DNA from 2 places in the Clostridium chauvoei genome. Region 1 is predicted to be linked to the other one. Evidence: riboswitches for the same ligand, from Rfam matches in the RefSeq annotation. Region 1 holds a riboswitch; the other holds the start of a gene.

Region 1 (11,300 bases):
AAACTTATATATCATAAATTAATCTCCTTCTTATAATTGCTATTTAACATAACAACTTTAGTTAATATAAATTAGTGTATCACACCTTAATATTCTTTGCACCTATAAAGATCTATTGAACTTTTAATATTATTTTATAGGAATTTGTATTTCTGTTATAAATTCATTTTCTATAGATGTTTCGTGAACATCTATTTTGTAAATTTCTATAGGATCATTTATTACTTCAAAATTATTTTGTTTTATAAATTCAAATAATTTTTTTATATGTCTTTCGTTAGAACTATACGCTCCTCTATAAGAATATGTAATATACTTTCCTTCATTTAAAACAAGATTATATTCTTCATCTCCATCTTCTAAAAAGCAAAATACGGATTTATATTCATTAAATATGTTTCCCTTTAGTTTATCTAAATTATATATAGCTCCTATATGATAATTGCCTAAAAGATAAAATTTTTCTTCATATTTTTTCTGAAGCTTTTTAACTAAAAAGTCTACTTCTGCATCTCTAGAAATATTAGCATTTAACTTTAAAGCTTTTCTCTTTTTAATATGTATTACTTCAATTTTATCAATATAACTTTCTTCAACTACTTCCTCTATAGCTTTTAATCTTTTAGATATATTTATCTTTTGTTTATTTAAAACTTCTATTTTTTCATCTATTAATCTTATTTCTTCATTTAACATTTTTTGAGTTGAATTTATACTTCTATCATTTAAATAATCCTTTATCTTAGACATAGGAAAATTTAATACTCTTAATTCCTTAATTAAATTAAGCTTCCATATATCTGTAATGCTATATAATCTATACCCATTTGTATCTCTAATAGGTTTTAGAATTCCTATTTCTTCATAATACATTAAAGAATCTCTTCCAATACCATAAATTTTAGAAATTTCTCCTATTTTATAATAATCTTTCATTTAGATTCTCCTCATTTATTAAAAAATCATTTGACCTTAGTATTGTACCATAGTTTATATTTAATTATAAATAATACAAATTTAAATTAAGGAGAATAAAATGACTCAATCAATAGATAGTACAAGTGATAGTCTCACGATTCGAAAAAAATTTATTAAATACCTACTCCCTTCAGTAGCTGCAATGTGGATATTTTCTCTATATACAATGGTTGATGGTATATTTGTTAGTAGAGGTGTTGGACCTACAGCATTAGCAGCTGTAAATATATCTATGCCTTTTATTAATTTTATCTTTGCTATTTCTATGTTTTTTTCTACTGGTGTATCTACTATAGTTTCAATTTATTTAGGACAAGATAAATTAGATAAAGCTAAAGAAGTTTTTAGTTTTAATATGTTTTGTATGTTAATTGTAGCTATTGCTATAACTATATTTAGTCTACTTAATCTTGATAATATAGCATTATTTTTAGGAGCTACAGATACTACATTACCTATGGTTAAGGAATATCTAAAAATAATAATGCTTTTTAATGGTTTCTTTATTATCTCTTACTGTTTAGAAGTATTAAGTAAAGCTGATGGTTTTCCACATCTTGCTATAATAGGTATGATTATTTCTGCACTAACTAATGTAGTGTTAGATTTTATATTTGTAATATTATTAGGCTTTGGAATAAAAGGAGCTGCCTTTGCAACAATAATTTCTCAAGGTGTTTCTTGTTTATTTTTCTTAATTCACTTTTTAAGACCAGTTTCTAAATTACACTTTGTAAAATTTAAAATAAACTTTAAAACCTTAGGAAGAATATTATCAATAGGATTCCCAGATGCTCTTACAGAATTAACTTCTGGAATTGTAATTTTATTATTTAATCAAATAATACTAAAGTATATAGGGGAAGATGGTATAGTAACTTATAGTATTATCTGTTATGTAAATACTTTAGTAATAATGACGATGATTGGTATAACTCAAGGTATGCAACCACTTTCTAGTTTTCACTATGGGAAAAAAGAAAACTTCATAGTTAAAAATTTGCTTAAAATTAGCATAAAAACAATAGGTATATCTTCTATATCTATATTTATACTATGTATAATTTTTGCAAATAACATTGTTGCTATTTTTCTTAAAGGTCATTCTCCTGAATTATTTAGTTATTCAGTGAGTGCATTTAGAATATTTTCAACTGCCTTTTTAATACTTGGTTTTAATGTATTAATTTCTGGATACTTTGCATCTATAGAAAAACCATTTAATGCAACAATAATTTCATTATCTAGGGGGCTGATTATAATTACTATTGTTCTCCTTACTATGACTTCATTAGTTGGTGAAAATGGCATATGGATTTCAACTTTAATTTCTGAGTTACTATGTTTAATAATTTCAATATTATTGCTTATTAAAAATAGAATATCTTATAAAAAATCTTCATATAAAACTTCTAATGTATAATAAAATAAAAGGACTATCTAAGCTTAATTAGATAATCCTTTTTATATTGAACTTTAATTATTTTCTAACTTCATATTTTAACTTATTTAAAACTTCAACTTCATTAGTTATAATGTTTGTTACACCTAACTCCATTGCTTTTTTCATATCAATTTCACTATTTATAGTATAAGGATTAACCTTTATATGGTTTTCCTTTAACTCCCTCATTATCTCTTCATCAAATATAGAATAATAATAAGGGTGATAACATTCACATTTTATATTTTTTAGGTACTTATATACATCTACTAATGTAGTTTCTGTTAACGCACCTGTTATTATATTTTTATTAATTTCCTTTACTTTTAATAAACTATAATGATTAAATGAAGATATAATTATTCTATCTTCTATTTCATATTTTTCAATCAAATCTAGTACTTTTTCTTCTAAATTTTTATACTTTACTATACTATTTTTAATTCTAAATTTAAAATATCTAGTTTTGATTCCTTAAATAGTATTAATAATTCTTCTAATGTAGGAATCTTTTCGTTATTTTTAGTTTTAAATTTTCTTAATTCAGCTAAAGTATAACTTTTAACTAATCCTTTTCCATCAGTAGTCCTATCTAGTGTTTCATCATGAATTATAACTGGAATACCATCTTTCGATAATTGAACATCCGTTTCTATTCCATCTGCTCCAAATTCTATAGCCTTTTTAAAAGCTATTATAGTATTCTCATCATATTTTCCACTATATCCCCTATGAGCAATATTTAAAACCATCCATATTCCTTCTCTCTTGTATAAAATTATATCTCTAATAATTTTATCATACTTTTTATTTTATATATTCTTTTTCTACTTTTTAAATTTGATACTTTATTTGATGGTCTTTTATTTTTGGAATAATAGGTATCTTTTCCAATAGCAATTACTAGTACTGTAGCCCTACCCTTTTCAACTTTTGCTCCTTGGAGACATATATTATCTAATTCTGTTATATCCTTATGTTGATAATAATTTCCTCTTATATTTTCATATTTTTTTATTATAGTATTTTCTCCTGTTAATATATATTGGTTTATGCTAAAGTCATTGCAAGATATTATCCTAACGTCTGCTGGAATATAATCTCCTTCTTTTAAACATATTATATCTCCCATAGTTATATCTTCTGCTGATAGTATTCTTTCCTTTTTATTTCTTATACAACTTAAATATTTATTATTTTCTTTTATAAAATTTAATGAACTAGGTATAATATTAGGTCCATACCTTTGTATACGTATTCTAGCTTCCTCTTCACTAATTCCATTTATATTTGTTTTTAATATCTTATAGATTTCATTTATATTTATTTTGCTAAATCTAATTAACTTATCTATAGATAAATTACTATTTCTTGTATCAATCATATATCCACCTCCAAAATTATATCAGTAAAATAAGCTATAAAAGCTAACCCTTATTTTACATTTTTGAGATTACATTAGATTAGATTTAAGAAATAGTTGAGAAAAAATTATCTAAGTTATAAAAGCTACTTTGATAGGTCCTATAATTTTTTTGAAATTAATCCTATAAAGTCTAATTCTTCCTCCACTATTTCTATCTAATATGTGATCTGATTCCATTTTTGCACCTCCATAAAATATATATAAAAAAATTAACCCTTGTTTGTACTTGAACAAACAAGGGTATTCTTTAACTAATAAATACACTCTACTCGTTCAAGTTTTAGCTCTTTAAGGCATGAAATTGAATTAAATTAAACCTTCTTTGTTCGGTAAAATCTGCTAACCAGCTGAGAGTGTTTCCACCCTTTCACGGTATCAATCCTTATCCTTAAAGTAACCTCACCTACCGAGGATATTTAAATCTATATTATTAGTATATTTAGTATTTTTTTATTTGTTACTATATTCCTAAATTCTTAAGAGTATTTTGTTAATTTCTTCACTTACTTCTAATCTTTCATCATAAATCCAACTAACATCAAATTCTAAATTAAAAATTTTACAGAATGAATAGTACATATTTATTCTTTGATAATAACATTCTAATTCATCTAAATTCCCCTTATAACATTGTGGTTTAGTAATGGTTTTATTTTTTAATACAAATAACTCTTCTACATAATCTAAAAAAGTATCCATAAGTTCATTCTTTGAAACGTCAAAGGGAACTTTAAGTAATTCCCATTGAATACTTTCTTTTAGTTTATATCTTTTGATGTTTTCTAGAATTATTAAATATTCATTTATATCCATTTTTCTATAAAAATCAAGAGTTTCTTCTCTTGTAGCCCATAAAGCTAATTTTTCATTTAATGGCAATCCTTGTACTTTTAAAATTGCTTCTGAAGGACCTATTACTGCTTCTTTTATTACTATATCCTTTTCTGCTAACTTTTCTTTTATAAACCTTTGATTATCCCTTACTGTTGCAACATAACCTACTTCATATATTCCTTTTCTTCCTGCTCTACCTGCAACTTGTTTAACTTCTTGAGATGTTAATGGTCTTATTTCTTCTCCATCAAATTTTTGTATATCTAAAAATATTATTCTTTTAATTGGCAAATTTACCCCCATACCAATTGCATCAGTTGTTATTAATATTTTATTTTCTTTATTTATAAATTGCTCATATTGCTTTCTTCTTACTTCTGGTGGCAAATCCCCATATATTATACTTGCTTTTATTCCTAAACTAGAATACTGTTCTGCAAGACTTAATACTTTCTTTTTTGAAAATACTACTATAGCATCTCCTTCCTCTGCTTCTGAATTATTAAAATTTCTATTTTGAACTTCTAAAGGTATATTTCTTTTATATTCTTTAAATTCAAAATCATCATCGCAATCTTTTATAATAGTTTCTAATATTTCTTTAGCATTTAAAGCTCCACATACATGAATTTCTTTGCATCTTAAACCAAGCAAAGCTCTACTCCAAGCTGCACCTCTTTGTGAATCATCTATCATTTGAATTTCATCAATTATAGCAATATCATATTCCTCATTTAAGTTAGCTTTTTCTATAGTGCAAGAGGTATGTGTAGCACCCTCTTTAATTAATTCTTCTTCTCCAGTTAATAAATTGCATATCACACCTTCATTATTTAATCTTTCATAGTTTTCTAAAGCTAATATTCTAAGAGGTGATAAATATATTCCCTTCTTAGCAACTTTTAAACGTTCCATTGCATTATAAGTTTTCCCTGTATTCGTTTCCCCTAAATGTATGAAAAATTTTCTTTTCATACTTCTTGCAGCACTATACTCATCTTTAGGGTTTGCTGGAAAGTTTTCTTCAAACTCTTGAGAAATTAATTTAGGTATATGATGCTTAGTTAATAATGTCATAAACCCTGAGTTAATAAAAACATTATAATTTCCTCTTAATACTTGATAAAAGTCAAAATCAGTATTATTTTTTCTATTATAATCATCTAACATTTTTTTAGATATATATTCTAATAATTCTTCGTATCTTTCATATAAATTATCATATTCTTTAAAGCCTTCATTTTCCATAGTCTTAAGCTGTCTTAGTTTTTTACGTATTGCTGACTCGTGTTCTATTAAAGCCCCTGGTTTTGAATTATGAACTATTTCTTCAATTTGATTTATTTGAGATTTAAGCTTTTTAAAATCTCTTTGTAATGCATTCTTTTTCAACTTCTCACCTCTTAAGTTTTTACTATATTAGTAAAATTTTTCTCCTAATTGAGAATATTCCTTATAAAGTTTAAAAATCCTTCTATTATTTGTTCCTTTAATTTATTATATTCAAAATTAATATATACTTATACTAATTAACATTAAATATCCCTTAAAGTTATATTCTATGGGCTATTCTACTAATCCAATTGCTCTAACAGGACAGCCATCTGAATCTTTAAATTTAAGTGGTGTTGCTATAAACATAAATTCATTAGGAAGACTATCTAAGTTTGTTAAATTTTCTATTATTAACTTTCCTTCTTTAAATAAAATCATATGTATAGGAGAATCTATATGAGTTCCTGTATGAGAACATATATTAATACTTTTTTCATTATAACCAGATATTTTTATCTTTGAAATATCATTAAATATTGGTCTTTCATCATCTGAGTAAACTGTCATATTATACTGAATTTCATGTGATAAATCTACTATCTTCATAATTTATCTCCTTCTTATATTACTAAGTATGTAAAAAAGGCTCTTAATATACTGAGCCTTTTACATTTCTATATCTTTTTCTAAGTTATTTCTATATGAATTCTTTCTATTTTCCTTATTATAAAATTTATTCTTAACCCAATTGTAAGTTTTAAAAAGTTTCTTATATTTTTCCTCTTCATCTTTTTTAAACTTAAATTCTGACATTAACATAATAGGTTGAAGTAGATCCATTGTATCATAATAGCCTTCTCTTATCCTTACTCGCTTTGATTGCTCATCTAAATTTAAAGTCCCCTTAATTACGCTTTCATCTAGGTTTTTTGGTGCAAGCTCTATTATTTTGCTATTAGGATATAATGATCTATCTATTCCAGCTTCTTTAGATAGTAAAACTACTATTATAATGTCACATCCTTCTTCATATACAGGCTTAATAGGAGTGTTATCCGATACTCCTCCATCTATATACTTATTTCCTAAAATCTCTGTACAATCATATATAAGTGGTAATGAAGCTGATGCCACTATCATTTCTTTTGATATTTCATCATTAAAATCATTTATCTTAAAATATTTCGCTTTGAATTCTGGTAATTCTGTACATGCTGCGTAACATATTTTATTACGTTCTTTTACTTTTGATACATCTAAATATTTATCTATTATTTCTTTCGCTCCATCCTTTGGAACCGTTCCTTCTTCTAATTTTTGAAGCATATATTTTTTAGCTATATTTAAATATTTACCTCCAATTGCAAGCTCTAATCCTTTTTTAAAAAGTTCAATTTTACCTATAGGAACTAGCTTGTCCATAGTTACTTCGTCCCATAATTCCTCTGCTGCATCTATATCATCCTGTGCAAATAGTACAGCATTAAAGGCTCCTATTGATGCACCTGAAAACACTTCTATATATTTATCTATTCCAAGTTCTTTTAGAGCTTTCCAAACGCCTAACTCATAAGCTCCTTTTCCGCCACCACCTGATAATACTAACCCAATTTTCATTTTATCCCCCTATTTAAACTATACCTAATATCTTATTTTAATATATACATTATTATAATTTAATTCCTCTATTTTTTCAAAAATTGATAATATATTAATCTTCTTTGTTTTTTCTTATAATATACTTCTTATCTTCTAAAAAAGGTAATATCTCACTTTAATTTTAGTGAAATATTACCTCTGAATTTACTAATTATTTTTAAGGTCTAAATAAAAGTTTGCTTCTGTCATTTTTTGATAAGGATGTACCCATAATGCTCCTATTCCGAAAGTTAATGCACTTACTATCCACCATCCAATGAAACTTAAATTTAAAACAAAATAATCAAGTTTATGTCCTATCATCATTTCTTTACTTTCTGATAAGCATTGGATAATTCCCTTTTCATTATCCTCACTTAAAATAAAATATGCTTGTGAAAACATCATTGCAAATATAACTCCTGGCACTATTAGAAATATCATTCCTAATATTACTATAATAGTAATTAATATATTTAGTCCTAGAGTTTTAAAGTAAATATTAAATCCTGAAAAAAGATCATAAAATCTAGCACTGTTATCTTTTCTTGTTAAGTTTAATAGAAATTTACTTAATCCTAAAGCTAGCACTCCTCCTAATAATAGCGATACTACATCTACAAATATTTCTATACTTCCATCGAATATCATTTCACTATAGCTTATACTATTTATAATAATAAGATAAACAAAACAAGTAAGTATTGCAATTCCCCAGTTTCCTCTCAATTGATCTTTAGCATTAGCTTTCAATTCAGCTCTACTTTTCATACTATACCTCCTATTTATTATATAGTATTATATATAATAAACTTATTTTTTATTCTTCTATAAAACCAGTATAATCTAAAATTCCCCCTCTAAGATTGTATAATTTTGTAAACCCTTCATTTTCTAATATATCACAAGCTACACTACTTCTCATTCCTACTTTGCAATAAACTAGTATTGGTGTATCTTTATGTTCTTCTAAATCTTCTAGCTCCCACTCCAAATCATCAACTGGTATATTTATTGAATTAGGTATTCTATTTTCTTTAAATTCAGCAAATCTTCTTACATCCAATATTAAAAGTTTATTATTTTCTTTTATTAAATTTTCTGCTTGTCTATTACTAATAGATTTTGTATATTTCAAAATTCTCACCTCTTTAAGTTTAATTAATTAAAACTAATTATAATCTTCTAATATTTAAAATTCAATAATTCTATTTGTAATTTTATATTTAATTATATTATTTTTTGAATTGCAAAAAAGTGAGGAAAATAAAAATTCATTTTCCTCACTTTTGAAAAAATTAACGTTTCCCTGCATCAAATGGTTCACCAGCAGCCTTTGGTGCTTGTGATGATTTTGAGAATAGTATCAATGCTAATAATGTTATAGCATAAGGGAATACTTTTAATATAACTGGTGGAATTGTAGCTAATGTTGGTATAACTTGTGACACATTAGCAACTGTAGCTGCAAATCCAAAGAATAATGTTGCCCCTAATATTCCAAGAGGTTTCCACTGACCAAAGATTAATGCCGCTAAAGCAAGGAATCCTAATCCTGAAACACTTCCATTAAATTCTCCTGAGTATGTTACTAGAATTATTACTCCACCTAAAGCAGAAAATGCTCCTGAAATCATAACTCCTATATATCTCATTTTATAGACGTTTATACCTGCTGCATCAGCTGCTTGAGGATGTTCTCCACAAGCTCTTAATCTTAATCCAAAACTTGTTTTATAAAGTATAAATATACTTATTGCTAATATTCCTAATACTATCCAAGTCGTAGTATAGCTATTGCTAAAGAATAAATCTCCAATTATCGGAATATCTGAAAGTACTGGTACATCTTTAGGAATAAAACCTCTAGTAATTCTTATATTACCACTACCTGTAATAGTTCTTGCTAAGAATATTGTTAATGATCCTGCAATCATATTTATGGCAGTACCACTAATAACTTGATTAGCATTTAAATTTATACTTGCAAATGCATGTAATAATGAAAATAACATTCCAGCTAACATTGCTACTAAAAGTCCAATCCATAATGGAAGTGAACTTCCTGGCATCTTTTCTTGTAATTTTACTATTGTAAATGCCCCTGCAAAGGAACCTATAATCATAAGCCCATCAAGTCCTACATTTACTATACCACTTCTTTCACAGAATAAAGCTCCTAATGCTGCTATTAAAAGAGGAATTGTAAATGCAATAGCATATGGAAATATTTGTTGTATTGTATCCCACATATTATTTATCCCCCTTTCTTTTATTTTTATTATCTATAACAGACGGATCTTCTTCTACTAGTTTATCAGTATTCATTTGAACCTTTCTACGTCTAAATTTATCAAAAACCTTATCCACTACTGCACTTGTTGCAGCAAAATAAATAATTGTAGCCATAATTGTATCAGCTATTTCAGGAGGAATAGATGTCATGGCACTCATAAATCCTTTGCCTGTATATAAAAGTCCAAAGAATAATGCTGCAAATAAAACTCCAATTGGAGAGTTAGCACCAAGTAGCGCTACAGCAATCCCGTCAAAACCTTGAGATGGTGTAACACCTATTTGCATATTTGCTACATTACCTGCATATTGAGCAACACCTGCAAGCCCTGCAAGTCCTCCTGCTATCATCATAGAAATTACTATATTTCTCTTTACTGGCATTCCTGAGTATTCAGCTGCATATCTATTAAATCCAACTGCCTTTAATTCATATCCAAGAACTGTTCTATTTAAAATAAATCCAATTATTATAACAGCTATAATTGCAATTAAAACTCCATAGTTTATAAAAGACCCTTGAAATAATTCTGAAATCCAAGGGGCTTGTAATGAAGCTTCAGCTGATAGTTTAGCTGATTCTGTTTCTAAGAAAGCACCTTTAAAGTAAGCTGGTATTGTATAATATACAACCCAATAGGATATCCAATTCATCATAATTGTTGAAACAACTTCATTAACATTATATCTAGCCTTAAGTATCCCTGGAATAGCTGCACAAAGTGCTCCTCCTAAGAAACCAGCTAAAATCATTGTTATTAACAACAATGGTCTTGGAAGATTTACTGTTAATCCAACTGCTGTTGCACAAAGACCTCCACACAGCATTTGTCCTGCTGCACCTATATTAAATAAACCTGTTCTAAAGGCAAAAGCTACTGAAAGTCCAGTAAGAATAAGTGGAGTAGCTGTTGCTACTGTATTAGCTATTCTTTCTATATTCTTTAATCCACCTTGGAATAAATAACTATATCCTTCTATTGGATTACTTCCTATAATCGCCATTAGGATTGCTCCAGCTAATAACCCTAGTATAACTGCAAGAATGGATTTTAAACCTCTATTCTTCATGGTTCTTTTCCTCCTTTACTCCTGCCATCATAAGACCTATTTCATTTTCATTTGTTTCTTTTGAATTCACTATACCAATTAATTCACCATTATTTATAACAGCAATTCTATCTGCTACATTTAGTATCTCATCTAATTCTAAAGATATAAGCAAGACAGCTTTTCCATTATCTCTTTGCTCTACTAATCTTTTATGAATATACTCTATTGATCCAACATCAAGACCTCTTGTTGGTTGTACAGCAAGTAATAATTCTGGATTTAATTCAACTTCTCTACCTATAATAGCTTTTTGTTGATTTCCACCTGATAAAGTTCTAGCTATTGAATCAGCCCCTT
Region 2 (11,300 bases), 930 kb from region 1:
TCATTGTAGTTATATTTTCTAGTGTACTCTTTCAAGTAATGTTTTTTGAACAATACTACTTAAAACATAAAACTCGAGATTTAGGTAATGAAGTTAATAAGTTTAAAGAAATGTATTCTTTCCAAATATATAGTGACGAAACTTTAAATTCTGCTTTAGCTAGATATGAGCAAGAAAACAACTCTAGAATTGCTATATTTTCTGTAAATGGTGATCTTAGCTATTTATCTGATTATAGAAAGGGAATAGATGATTTACAAACATTAACTCAATTTTGTTCTGAACTTCTTAATAATAAAGAATTAATTTATGATGTTTTATCTTCAGGAAAAACTAAATCTACCGTATTTGAAAATAAAAGTAGTGGACTAAAAAAAATAGGAATTATTTCTCCTATGTCATTAAAATATAAAAATGATTCTATTATTATATCTGTTTCTTCAATTCAACCTATTCAAGAAGCAGCATTAGTAATAAAAGATTTTTATAAATATCTTGCTATTGGATTTATTATAATTGGAATAATTTTATCTTCAATTTATGCAAACTTAATTACTAAGCCACTTCTTAAAATAAATAAAGTAGCTAAAAAGATGTCTTCCATGGATTTTAGTGCTAAATGTACAGTTAACTCTGATGATGAAATTGGTAATCTTGGAAAAACTCTAAATTTCTTATCTTCAAATCTTAATAGTGCATTAGAGGATTTAAAACAAAAAAATCTTCAATTAGAAAAGGATATAGAAAAGGAAAGAAAATTAGAGACTCTAAGAAAAGACTTTGTAGCTGGTGTTTCTCATGAACTAAAAACTCCTATTGGAATTATAGCTGGCTATGCAGAAGGTTTAAAAGATGGTGTTGCAACTGGAGAAAATGCTTTAATTTATTTAGATACTATAATAGACGAATCTAAAAAAATGAGTCAACTAGTTTCCAATATGTTAGAGCTTTCTAGGTTAGAGTCTGATACTATTGAACTCAACTTTGAAGAGTTTAATATAATAAGATTAATCCAAAAGACAATAAAAAAATTATCCTTAGACTTTAATTCTAAATCTATAGAAGTTATTTTCAATAATAAACTTGAATATGCCTATGTACTTGGTGATGTATTTCAATTAGAGCATGTTATAACTAATTTATTGACTAATGCATTTAAATATAGTCCAAATAATGAAAGAGTTATAATTTCCATTATTGAAGATACAGAAAAAAATAAGTATTTTATTTCTATTGAAAATACAGGTTGCCATATTCCTGAAGATGAACTTGAAAATATTTATACTAAATTCTATAGATTAGATAAATCACGAAATAGATCTGATAATAGTAATGGATTAGGTCTTGCTATAGTTAAAAGGATACTTTTAAATCATAAAAGTGAGTATTTTATAAAAAATACAGATTTTGGTGTTAAATTCTCTTTTTCTCTTGATAAAGCTAAAGATATTCTATAAAAAAGTAGTAGTAGATTTAAAAGTTTAAATCTACTACTTGCTTTTTACCCTTCCACATAATTAATATTCTCTACCTTCTTTATATTTTTGCACTCTGGACACATAACTAAACTATTTTTTCCTGTACTATTTAAAATATGTCCACACTTATTACATTGAAAAGATAAATTATTATTTTTCATAAACCATACCACTCCTATTTCTCTTTTTATCAAAAATTAAATACTTATATATTTTATCACACTTTTAAAATTTGTATACCATTTTATATCTTTTTTTCCTTAATTAGTATAAATTTTATATATTTATTTTAATTGTAATCATTTTCTGTCCTTTGCTTAACCACTTTCCAGAAGTTAATTTAATTCCAATTGCTCCTATAGGTGCAGTTATTAAAACACTTAAAATTGCTATAGCTTGCATTATTTCTCCTCCTACTACACCCATTTGAAGTGGAATTCCTGCTTTTGCTGATTGTACTGTTGCTTTAGGTAAATAAGCTATAATACAAAAAAGTTTTTCTTTTTTATTAAGATTGGTTCCTAAAAGCGAAATTAATACTCCTATAGACCTAATGCTTAAAGAAAAAATTAATAGAACTATCCCAATAACAAAAAACTCTCCTACTAAACTTGGATTTATAGCCATTCCAACAAATGCAAATAAATATATTTTCCCTATAGACCATATTTTATTCATTACCTTAATTATATCCCTTGATACTTCTTCCACATAATTTCTTAAGAAAAAGCCATAAATCATTATTGTAAGTAGCGAATTAAATAATTGAATTTCAAACTTTTTTTCTATTACCCTCATTGCAATACATAAAGCATAGGCAAATAAAACCTTTATAGATTTTCTATTTATGTACTTTAATAAATATGTTGTTATTTTAGCCAAAAACCATCCTATAAAAATACTTAATCCTATAGTAATTGGAATCATGCTTATTTGTTTCATTATAGAAATATTTTTCCCATCTAGGCCTTGTACATATACACCTAAAAATGTTGTAAATAATGTAATTGCTATTGTATCATCAGCAGAAGCACCTACTAATAACATTTGAGGAATAGCTTTATCTTCACCAAGTTTTCTATCAATTAATGAAATCATAGATGGAACTAACACAGCTGGACTTACAGCTGCAATTATAAAACCTAAAATAGCTCCTTGTATGAAAGTAAAATCTAATAAATACGTAGATAAAAATGCTATTGTAAGTCCCTCTAAAGTAGCTGGAATTATACTTAACAAAATAGCTGGTCTTCCTATTTCTTTCATTTGACTTAAACTTATTCCAAGACCTCCTATAAAAAGAACAGTTACTAATGCAATATCTTTTATAATAGGAGAAATATTTATTACCTCCACAGGTACTAAATTTAAAAATGTTGGCCCTATAACCATCCCTATTATCATCATTCCTATTAATGATGGTAGCTTTATTTTTTCTACTAATTTTCCACTATAAGATGCTAATACTCCAATAATTATTAAACTTAAAATTGAAATTAAAAATGTCATATATTTATCTCCTTCTATTGTATTATTTTATCTAAAAAAAATAGACTCCTACCCTTTTTAAAAAGAGTAGGAGTCATTAGCTTCTTAAGCATTTAATGGTGAACTCCATCACCTATATAATATTTATATATTGTACTATATATTTTTTCTATTGTAAATACTAAATAATTTACATCAATTGATGTATAAATATTGTTGCTAATCCTAGGAAGAAGAAAAATCCTAAAACATCTGTAAATGTAGTAACAAATACTGATGAAGCTAAAGCTGGATCCACCTTAAGTTTCTTTAATATAATTGGAACTAAGAAACCTGAAATAGTTGCAACAATCATATTTAAAAGCATAGCTATACCTATTACAACTCCAAATATAATTTTTCCTTCCCAGAAATAACCTAAAATTGCAATTATCAATCCTATAACTAAACCTGTAACTGCACCCACACCTATCTCTTTAAATAATACACGCTTTACATTTTTATAATTTAATTCTCCAAGGGCTAATCCTCTAACTATAATTGTTAATGTTTGAGTTCCTGCATTTCCACCCATTCCTGCAACTATAGGCATAAATGTTGCAAGTGAAACTACTTTTTCAATAGTTCCTTCAAATATTCCTACTATTGATGATGCTAAAATAGCAGTTAAAAGATTTATAAAAAGCCATGGTAATCTACTCTTTATAGATTCCTCCAAAGTTCCGTTAATCTTTTCTCCTTCTGCAACTCCACCAAGACGATGTATATCTTCTGTATTTTCATCCCTTAAAATTTGCATTACATCATCTACTGTTATTATTCCTAAAAGTCTATTAAAGCTATCTACAACTGGCATTGTTAAATAACCATACTTTTCAAATCTATGTCCTACTTCCTCCTTATCCATATTATAAGGAATACTCTCTAAATTTTCTTGTACTATATCTGAAATTAAAGTATCAAAATTGCTTGTAGCTATATCCTTTAAAGAAACTACACCTTTTAACTTATCTAAAGAATTTATTACATATAAATCATATATATTTTCTGTATCCTTAGCTGTTAATTGTAAATATTTAAAAGTTTCTCTTACTGTCATATTTTCTTTTATTGATATAAATTCAGTAGCCATTATACCTGCAGCTGTATCAGGATCGTAACTTAGAAGTTGACGTACCATCCTTGCGTCTTCATCAGTCATTTTAGCTAAAATTTTATTCGCTTGACTCTCATCTAATATTCCAAGCAAATCTGTTAATTCATCTGATGACATTGCTTCAACTATATTTTTTTGCTTATTTTCTGAAAACTCCATAAGTATGTCATATTTTTCTTCTGCATCAGCTTCATCTATAATAGCTGCTATAAATTTTTCTGATAATCTATTTAATATATCTTTTCTCTCTTCTATATCTTCTCTTAATATATCTAATATATCTACAGGATGTATTTCTTCTATATAGTTCATAATTTTATCTTGAGGTGCATGTAATAAAAATCTTCTTAACTCGTCTTTACTCATTTCTAATTTCATAATTTTCCTCCCTTAATTTAGGGATAATAAATTATACATGGTATAAATAGATTCTCCCCAATAATTATTAAAATCCAAATTTCTCTCCAGATACGAGTCCATTAATACCATCTCCTTTTTCTTTAAAAATTAAAAAAGACTTTTTGCTCTACACAAAAAGTCTTATACAATCCTTCTATTTCGTAGAGCTTTAGCACTATAGAGCGTAGACAATCGTCAGTTACATTAAAAATCACCTTCGCGATGATTTCTGTTAACCCATTGGAATCTCTAGATTTTTCTGGGTAGCAACGTATTTCTTTATAGGAGCCTCACCTAACAAATTCTATATTTCATTGACTAACTAATATTACATTAGTAAAACTCATCTGTCAATATAAATTTATTTTAATCCTTTTAAAAGTTCTGCAAACGGATTATTTATATCCTCTTCTGCATCTTTTTTCATTTTTTTCATTATATTATTAACTTCTCTTTTATTCATTTTATCTGATTTTTTATCAAATCTTTTATTAAATACTGATGCTTTTTCTCTAAAAGTACAATTATTATTTGGACATACATATATTTGACCTTCACCATGCCCTCTAAGCTCTAACTTCTTCTTGCATTCAGGACATCTTGCATTAGTATTTCTACTTACACTTTCTCTATATCCACACTCTCTATCTTGGCAAACATTCATTATTCCATTTTTCCCTTTAACTTCAAGAAGATATTTACCACAATTAGGACATTTCTTTCCTGTCTTATTATCATGAACAAATTTACTATTAGCTGATTTTACGTCATTAACAAGAGTGATTGAATAATTTCTCATTTCTTTCATAAAATCATTTGAGTTTGATTTACCTTTACTTATTTCATCTAATCTTTTTTCCCATTTAGCAGTTAATAATGGAGATTTTAAATCCCTTGGAACTAATTCTATAAGTTGCTTTCCTTTTGAAGTTGGATATATATCCTTTCCTTTCTTTTCTATAACAAAGGAATTAAATAACTTTTCTATAATATCAGCTCTTGTTGCAACCGTTCCAAGTCCACCTGTTTCGTTTAATGTTTTAGCTGAGGCTTTATCTACATTAACATACTTTTGTGGATTTTCCATTGCTGAAAGTAATGTAGCTTCATTAAATCTAGCTGGTGGCGTTGTAAAGTTCTTTTTGACTTCTATATTTTTAATCTTTAAAACTTCTCCTTTATTTATAACAGGAAGAGTTTGTTCTTTTATATCATCTGAAGATTCATCTTCAGCTACTTTATCGTAAAGCTTTTTCCATCCCTTATCCTTTTCTATTTTTCCTTTAGCTAGAAGTCTTTCTCCGTTTACTTCTCCTTCTAAAGTAGTTTCTATATAAATATATGCTGACATAAGATGACTTAAAAATCTTTTTACTACTAAATCATAAACTTTTCTTTCATCTGAACTTAAAAGAGCTAAGTTTCCTCTTTCTTCCGTTGGAATTATAGCGTGGTGATCAGATACTTTTGAATTATCTACAAAACTCTTGTTTCCTTTAATATCTTTTCTTAAAAGATTTTCACAAATTGCTCTATATTCTCCAATACCTACTGCTTTTATTCTATCTTTTAAAGTTCCTACTATATCTGTAGTTATATATCTTGAATCTGTTCTTGGATATGTTAAAACCTTATAATTTTCATATAATCTTTGCATTACATTTAAAGTTTGTTTTGCAGAAAATCCCCAAAGTCTATTACAGTCTCTTTGAAGTTCTGTTAAATCATAAAGTGGTTTAGGATAAGCTTTTTTATCCTTACTATTAACATTTACTATATTTATATTTGAACCTTTAAGTTTATTTTCAACCTTTTTACTAAATTCTAAGTCAAAAATTCTTCCATTATTATCTTTATTAACCCAAGTAAAATTACACTTATCTGACTTTGCATTTATAGTATGATATTCTTTAGGTTTAAAGCTCTTTATTTCTTCTTCTCTTTCTACTATCATTGCTAAAGTTGGTGATTGTACTCTTCCTGCTGAAAGTTGTGCATTATATTTACATGTTAACGCTCTTGTTACATTAAGACCAACAATCCAATCTGCTTCTGCTCTACATACTGCTGCTTTATAAAGATTTTCATAGGCTTTTCCTGGCTTTAAATTATTAAATCCATCTAAAATAGCTTTATTAGTTTGAGATGATATCCATAATCTCTTAATTGGCTTTTTACATCCTATCTTTTCTATAATCCAACGTGCTACAAGTTCCCCTTCTCTTCCAGCATCTGTTGCTATAATTATTTCATCTACATCTCCTCTAGTCATAACCTTTTTTACTTCATTAAATTGCTTTCCTGTCTTTTTAAGAACTGTTAATTTCATATATTTAGGCAACATAGGTAACGTATCCATACTCCAAGTTTTATACTTATTATCATATCCTTCTGGATCTTGAAGACCTACTAAATGACCTAATGCCCATGTTATTATATATTTATTTCCTTCAATATATGAACCTTTATTTTGATTACACTTTAAAACCTTAGCAATATCTCTACCTACACTTGGTTTTTCTGCTAAAACTAATATTTTTCCCATTATAAATTCCTTCCTTCTCTTAACGTCTATACTTCATAGTACTATGTAAAAGTTATTTAATCAACTTTTCTAATTAAAATAAAAAGCTATAGACCTATTAAAGATCTATAGCTTTTACTAATTGGTTATATCTTCTAATTTATTTTTTATTTCATTTAACTTATTAGTATCAATTTTTTCTTTATCTAACTTAGATGTTACTTCTTCAATTGATTTTTTTAAATCATCAACTTCACTTTTTATATTGCTATCTATTTTCCCATCTTTTTGTACTTTTTCTTTTAAAGTATCAATGTTATTAGTTATGTTATTTATGTTAGCTTCAATTTTTTCTTTATCATTAAAAGTTTTTAATTTATCTACACTTTTTTTTGTATCTTTCAACGTACTCTTTAATTCATCAATATCATCAATATTTATAATATCTTTAGTTTCATTTTGATTTTCATTAAGTTTATTTTTAATTTCTTCTTTTTTTTCAGATATTTTTTTACTATCTATTACTTCATTTACCTTTTCAAATATAGCTGCATCACTTGATGCTTCTTCTTTTTTAGGCTTTTCCTCTGGTGCATTTATAGGGCCTGAACAAGAAATTAATGTTATTGAAACCATAGCTATTATTATAGAGCTAAGTACTCCTTTTATTCTTTTCATTAAGTTAATCCCCCTAATCTTTATGTAATAGAATTATTATACTCCCTAAAAATAAATATTCAATATTAAAATATCCTATTATATCTTATTTTTAGGCAATGTAAATGTTACGATTAATAAAATTCTCTTTTATTCTCATTTTTAAGACATTTATTATCTAGGTTTTGCATATTCTTGTTGTAATTTTTTTATATAATTTAATGAATCTATAAAATCTTCTCCCTCTTCTAAATTAATATATAATAAACAAGAAATGGAGTCTCCTTTTTCACTTATTCTAGTAGCAATTCTAAAATGATCTTCCAATTTTTTAACTTCTAATTTATATATTAAATCTAAATGTACAGTTTCATTATTTATTTTTACATTTATATTATTATCTTCAACCTCTATGCTTACATCTTTTTCTGTTTTTCCTTCTGATATGCTTCCAAACTTAGTAAAAGTAAAGGATGATCCATTATAATCAAATCTGTTACTTTCCTTTAAATTATCTAAAATATATTCCCAATCATCTCTTGATTTTTTAAACTCCTCTTCATCATAAAAATGATATTTTCCTAGATAATCTATAATATATTTTCTAAAAATTTTATTATTTATATTTTCTTGCTCCATATAATATCCTCCATACTATAAAACTTTATACTAAATAGTATCTCTGAAATAATATATTATATTTATTTTTAAAATTTAAAAGCTATAAATCCAAGTAATAAAACCCAAATTTATAGCTATCTATCTTAATCTATATCATCTATGTCATCATTATTATCTAAACCTAATTCTTTTTCTATTAAATCTTCAATATCCTCAATACCTAATTTATTTTCAATTATATCTTCTAATTCATCATATGTTCTCCACTCATTATCTTTTATTCCTAATCTATCTTTTATTTCTTCTAATGCTTTTCTTTCCATTTCATCTTCTAACTTATCATCTATATCGTCTGAATAACTTTTGTTTTCTATTTCTTTTCTAAAATCATTATTTGATAAAGCATTTACTCCTACTGTTCCTCCACCAATAATTATTGTACCTAAAATTAAAGCTATTAATCCTTTTTTCATAATATTATTCCTCCTAATTTTTCATGTTACTAACTTTCAATATATAATACCTATATGAAAATAAATTTAGGTACCTTTTTATATATTTTTATAAAAAAAACAGGAAATAAATTTTATTTCCTGTCTAAAGTTATTAATCTAAATCATCATTTTCATTATGTTCTAAATCATCATTATTATCATCAACGTCGTTTTTATCTTCTAATTCATCTTTAAGCTCTTCTTCAATATCACTATTCCAGAATATATACTTATCTTTATTTTTTATTGCATTTAATATTTCTTCTACAGATAGATTTTCTATCATATCTTCTAACTTATCATCATGAAAATCTAAAGATGCTTCATATCTTCCTAAAGATATACCTTTATTATCAGCATTATTTATACTATTGCTATCTCCTTTTAAAAAGGCAATCTTATTATCATTAAAGTTATTTTTTATAATCATTTTTACTTTATCTTCATATTCTATATCATCAGAATTACTATTAAAAGCAAATCCAAAGAGTATTGTTTTATTTTTAGAAATATAATTCTTTTCTATTAATTTATGTTTTATTTCTAGCATCCCATCATTTATATTTTTACCTTTTATATCTTTAAAATCAATAATTTTTCCGTCATCATTAATACCCTTTACTTCAATTATATTTTAATTTTTATCTAACTTTAAATCGATACTTGGATTAACATCTAAACTAACTACAGCATATAAATCTGTAGGTTTAAAGTTTAAATATAATAAAATAGCTACCATAAATAACGCGGCAATACTTAAAATTTTTTTATATCCATAATTTTTAATATCTATAATATCTTCCTTTAAAAAAATTATCTTATCTCCAACATTAATACCATCTTTGTATTTAATTTTTATAATACTTCCATCATCCTTCATAACTATAGCAGTATTATTCTTTATCTCCATTACAAGTCCTTTAAACATAAATATCCTCCTATCCTTTTATCCATAATTTTAGATTTCTAAAATTTTTATAATAAATAATCACTACTGTAGTAATAAACTTCTTACTTCTTTTTATTACTTTTTCTGTTACAGTAAATCGTAAGGATATTTTTTTTATTAGTAACCTCTTTTTTCTTCACTATTTTCTAAAGATACATATCTTCCTGTTGTCTCTGATATAGCCTTAATAATAAAAGGCATATATTCCTCTATTAATTGATTAATATTCCCTTTATAGTCCTTCCCCAAGTCTTTTTCTACATTATGTATCATTGTAATATATCCACCTTTTTATTTATCAATATAATATACATATACAATTATACTTTTAGGGACTATTTTTATATTAATCCCCCATCAATTCTTATTATTTGACCAGTTAAATAATTACATTGGTCATTACATAAAAATATTACTGCTTTAGCTATTTCTGATGTTTTTCCAAATCTACCTGAAGGTATTTCTTCTTCTAATTCTTTTTTTTCATCTACCCCTAAAAAAGAATTCATATCTGTATCAATAACTCCTGGTGCTATAGCATTTACTCTAACTCCCATAGGTGCAACTTCTTTAGCTAAAGCTTTAGTAAATAAATTTATTCCACCTTTAGTTGTTGAATAAACTACTTCACAAGATGCTCCAACTTCTCCCCACATAGATGAGATATTTATTATATTTCCTTGGCCTCTTCTTATCATATGTGGAAGTGCATGTTTACTTAAATACATTGCTCCTAGAAGATTAGTTCCTATTAAATTATTTATATCTTCAAAAGACGAATCCATGAATAATCCGATAGTTGATCTACCTGCATTATTTACAACTATATCTATCTTTCCAAAACTCTCAATAATTTGGTCTATTATGTTTCTAGCTGTTTCAAAAGAAGATATATCACCTTTTAAAAGTTTTCCATATCCACCTTTTGCTATTATTTCTGCTAATGTTACCTCTGCTCCATTATCATCCTTTGAATAATTTATTATAACTGAAGCTCCTTCTTTTGCTAATTCAATAGCTATTGCTTTACCTATCCCTCTTGAAGCCCCAGTAACTAAAGCCACTTTTCCTTGTAAGTTTCCCATTTTTTTCTCCTATATTATAAACATTCTTTTAATACTCTTTTTACATTTCCGTAAAATATTTTATCTATTTCACTTTCCTTAAAGCCTTCTCTAATTAGAGCTTCTGCAAGAATCCCCATTTCTCCTATATTTTTAATTTCTACTTCATTTTCTATACCATCAAAATCAGTTCCTATAGCTAAAACATCTATTCCCCCTATATTTTTTATATGCTTTATATGTGCTATCATATCTTCTATTTTGGGTATATCTTTTTCTCCTAAAAATGGTGCACAGAAATTTAATCCCATTACTCCGCCTTTATTTGAAAGCTTAACTATCATATCATCTGTTAGATTTCTTGAATGATTGGTAATTGCTCTAGCATTTGAATGTGTTGCTATAAATGGTTTTTTACATATTTCAACTAAGTCATAAAATCCTCCATCTGATAAATGTGAGCAATCTGG

What was found. Region 1 has a riboswitch for magnesium ahead of BTM21_RS08770 (P-type ATPase actuator domain-containing protein). Riboswitches for the same ligand answer to the same signal wherever they lie in the genome.
Region 2: linked by a shared signal. The riboswitch ahead of mgtE (magnesium transporter) and the one ahead of BTM21_RS08770 (P-type ATPase actuator domain-containing protein) in region 1 are both predicted to bind magnesium.

Annotation. Positions count from the first base shown of each region.
Region 1 covers NZ_CP018624.1:1,857,944-1,869,243, forward strand. Annotated here, with positions in the region: gene BTM21_RS08750 (DUF3785 family protein) at 1-15, opposite strand, end outside; gene BTM21_RS08755 (MerR family transcriptional regulator) at 130-936, opposite strand; gene BTM21_RS08760 (MATE family efflux transporter) at 1,037-2,401, shown strand; partial or broken gene BTM21_RS08765 (glycerophosphodiester phosphodiesterase) at 2,459-3,174, opposite strand; gene BTM21_RS08770 (P-type ATPase actuator domain-containing protein) at 3,201-3,806, opposite strand; M-box (ykoK) riboswitch at 4,105-4,266, opposite strand; gene BTM21_RS08775 (SUV3 family DEAD/DEAH box RNA helicase) at 4,317-6,074, opposite strand; gene BTM21_RS08780 (cyclase family protein) at 6,249-6,563, opposite strand; gene BTM21_RS08785 (patatin-like phospholipase family protein) at 6,624-7,574, opposite strand; gene BTM21_RS08790 (DUF975 family protein) at 7,764-8,366, opposite strand; gene BTM21_RS08795 (rhodanese-like domain-containing protein) at 8,416-8,742, opposite strand; gene BTM21_RS08800 (ABC transporter permease) at 8,894-9,847, opposite strand; gene BTM21_RS08805 (ABC transporter permease) at 9,849-10,961, opposite strand; gene BTM21_RS08810 (ABC transporter ATP-binding protein) at 10,951-11,300, opposite strand, start outside.
Region 2 covers NZ_CP018624.1:927,583-938,882, reverse strand. Annotated here, with positions in the region: gene BTM21_RS04360 (HAMP domain-containing sensor histidine kinase) at 1-1,457, shown strand, start outside; gene BTM21_RS13655 (hypothetical protein) at 1,502-1,639, opposite strand; gene BTM21_RS04355 (cation:proton antiporter) at 1,755-2,987, opposite strand; fluoride riboswitch at 3,048-3,109, opposite strand; gene mgtE (magnesium transporter) at 3,157-4,500, opposite strand; M-box (ykoK) riboswitch at 4,669-4,830, opposite strand; gene BTM21_RS04345 (DNA topoisomerase III) at 4,883-7,066, opposite strand; gene BTM21_RS04340 (AAA family ATPase) at 7,184-7,723, opposite strand; gene BTM21_RS04335 (hypothetical protein) at 7,877-8,341, opposite strand; gene BTM21_RS04330 (hypothetical protein) at 8,467-8,796, opposite strand; gene BTM21_RS04325 (anti-sigma-I factor RsgI family protein) at 8,930-9,445, opposite strand; gene BTM21_RS04320 (anti-sigma factor domain-containing protein) at 9,452-9,745, opposite strand; gene BTM21_RS13910 (hypothetical protein) at 9,884-10,039, opposite strand; gene ymfI (elongation factor P 5-aminopentanone reductase) at 10,108-10,851, opposite strand; gene BTM21_RS04305 (dipeptidase) at 10,866-11,300, opposite strand, start outside.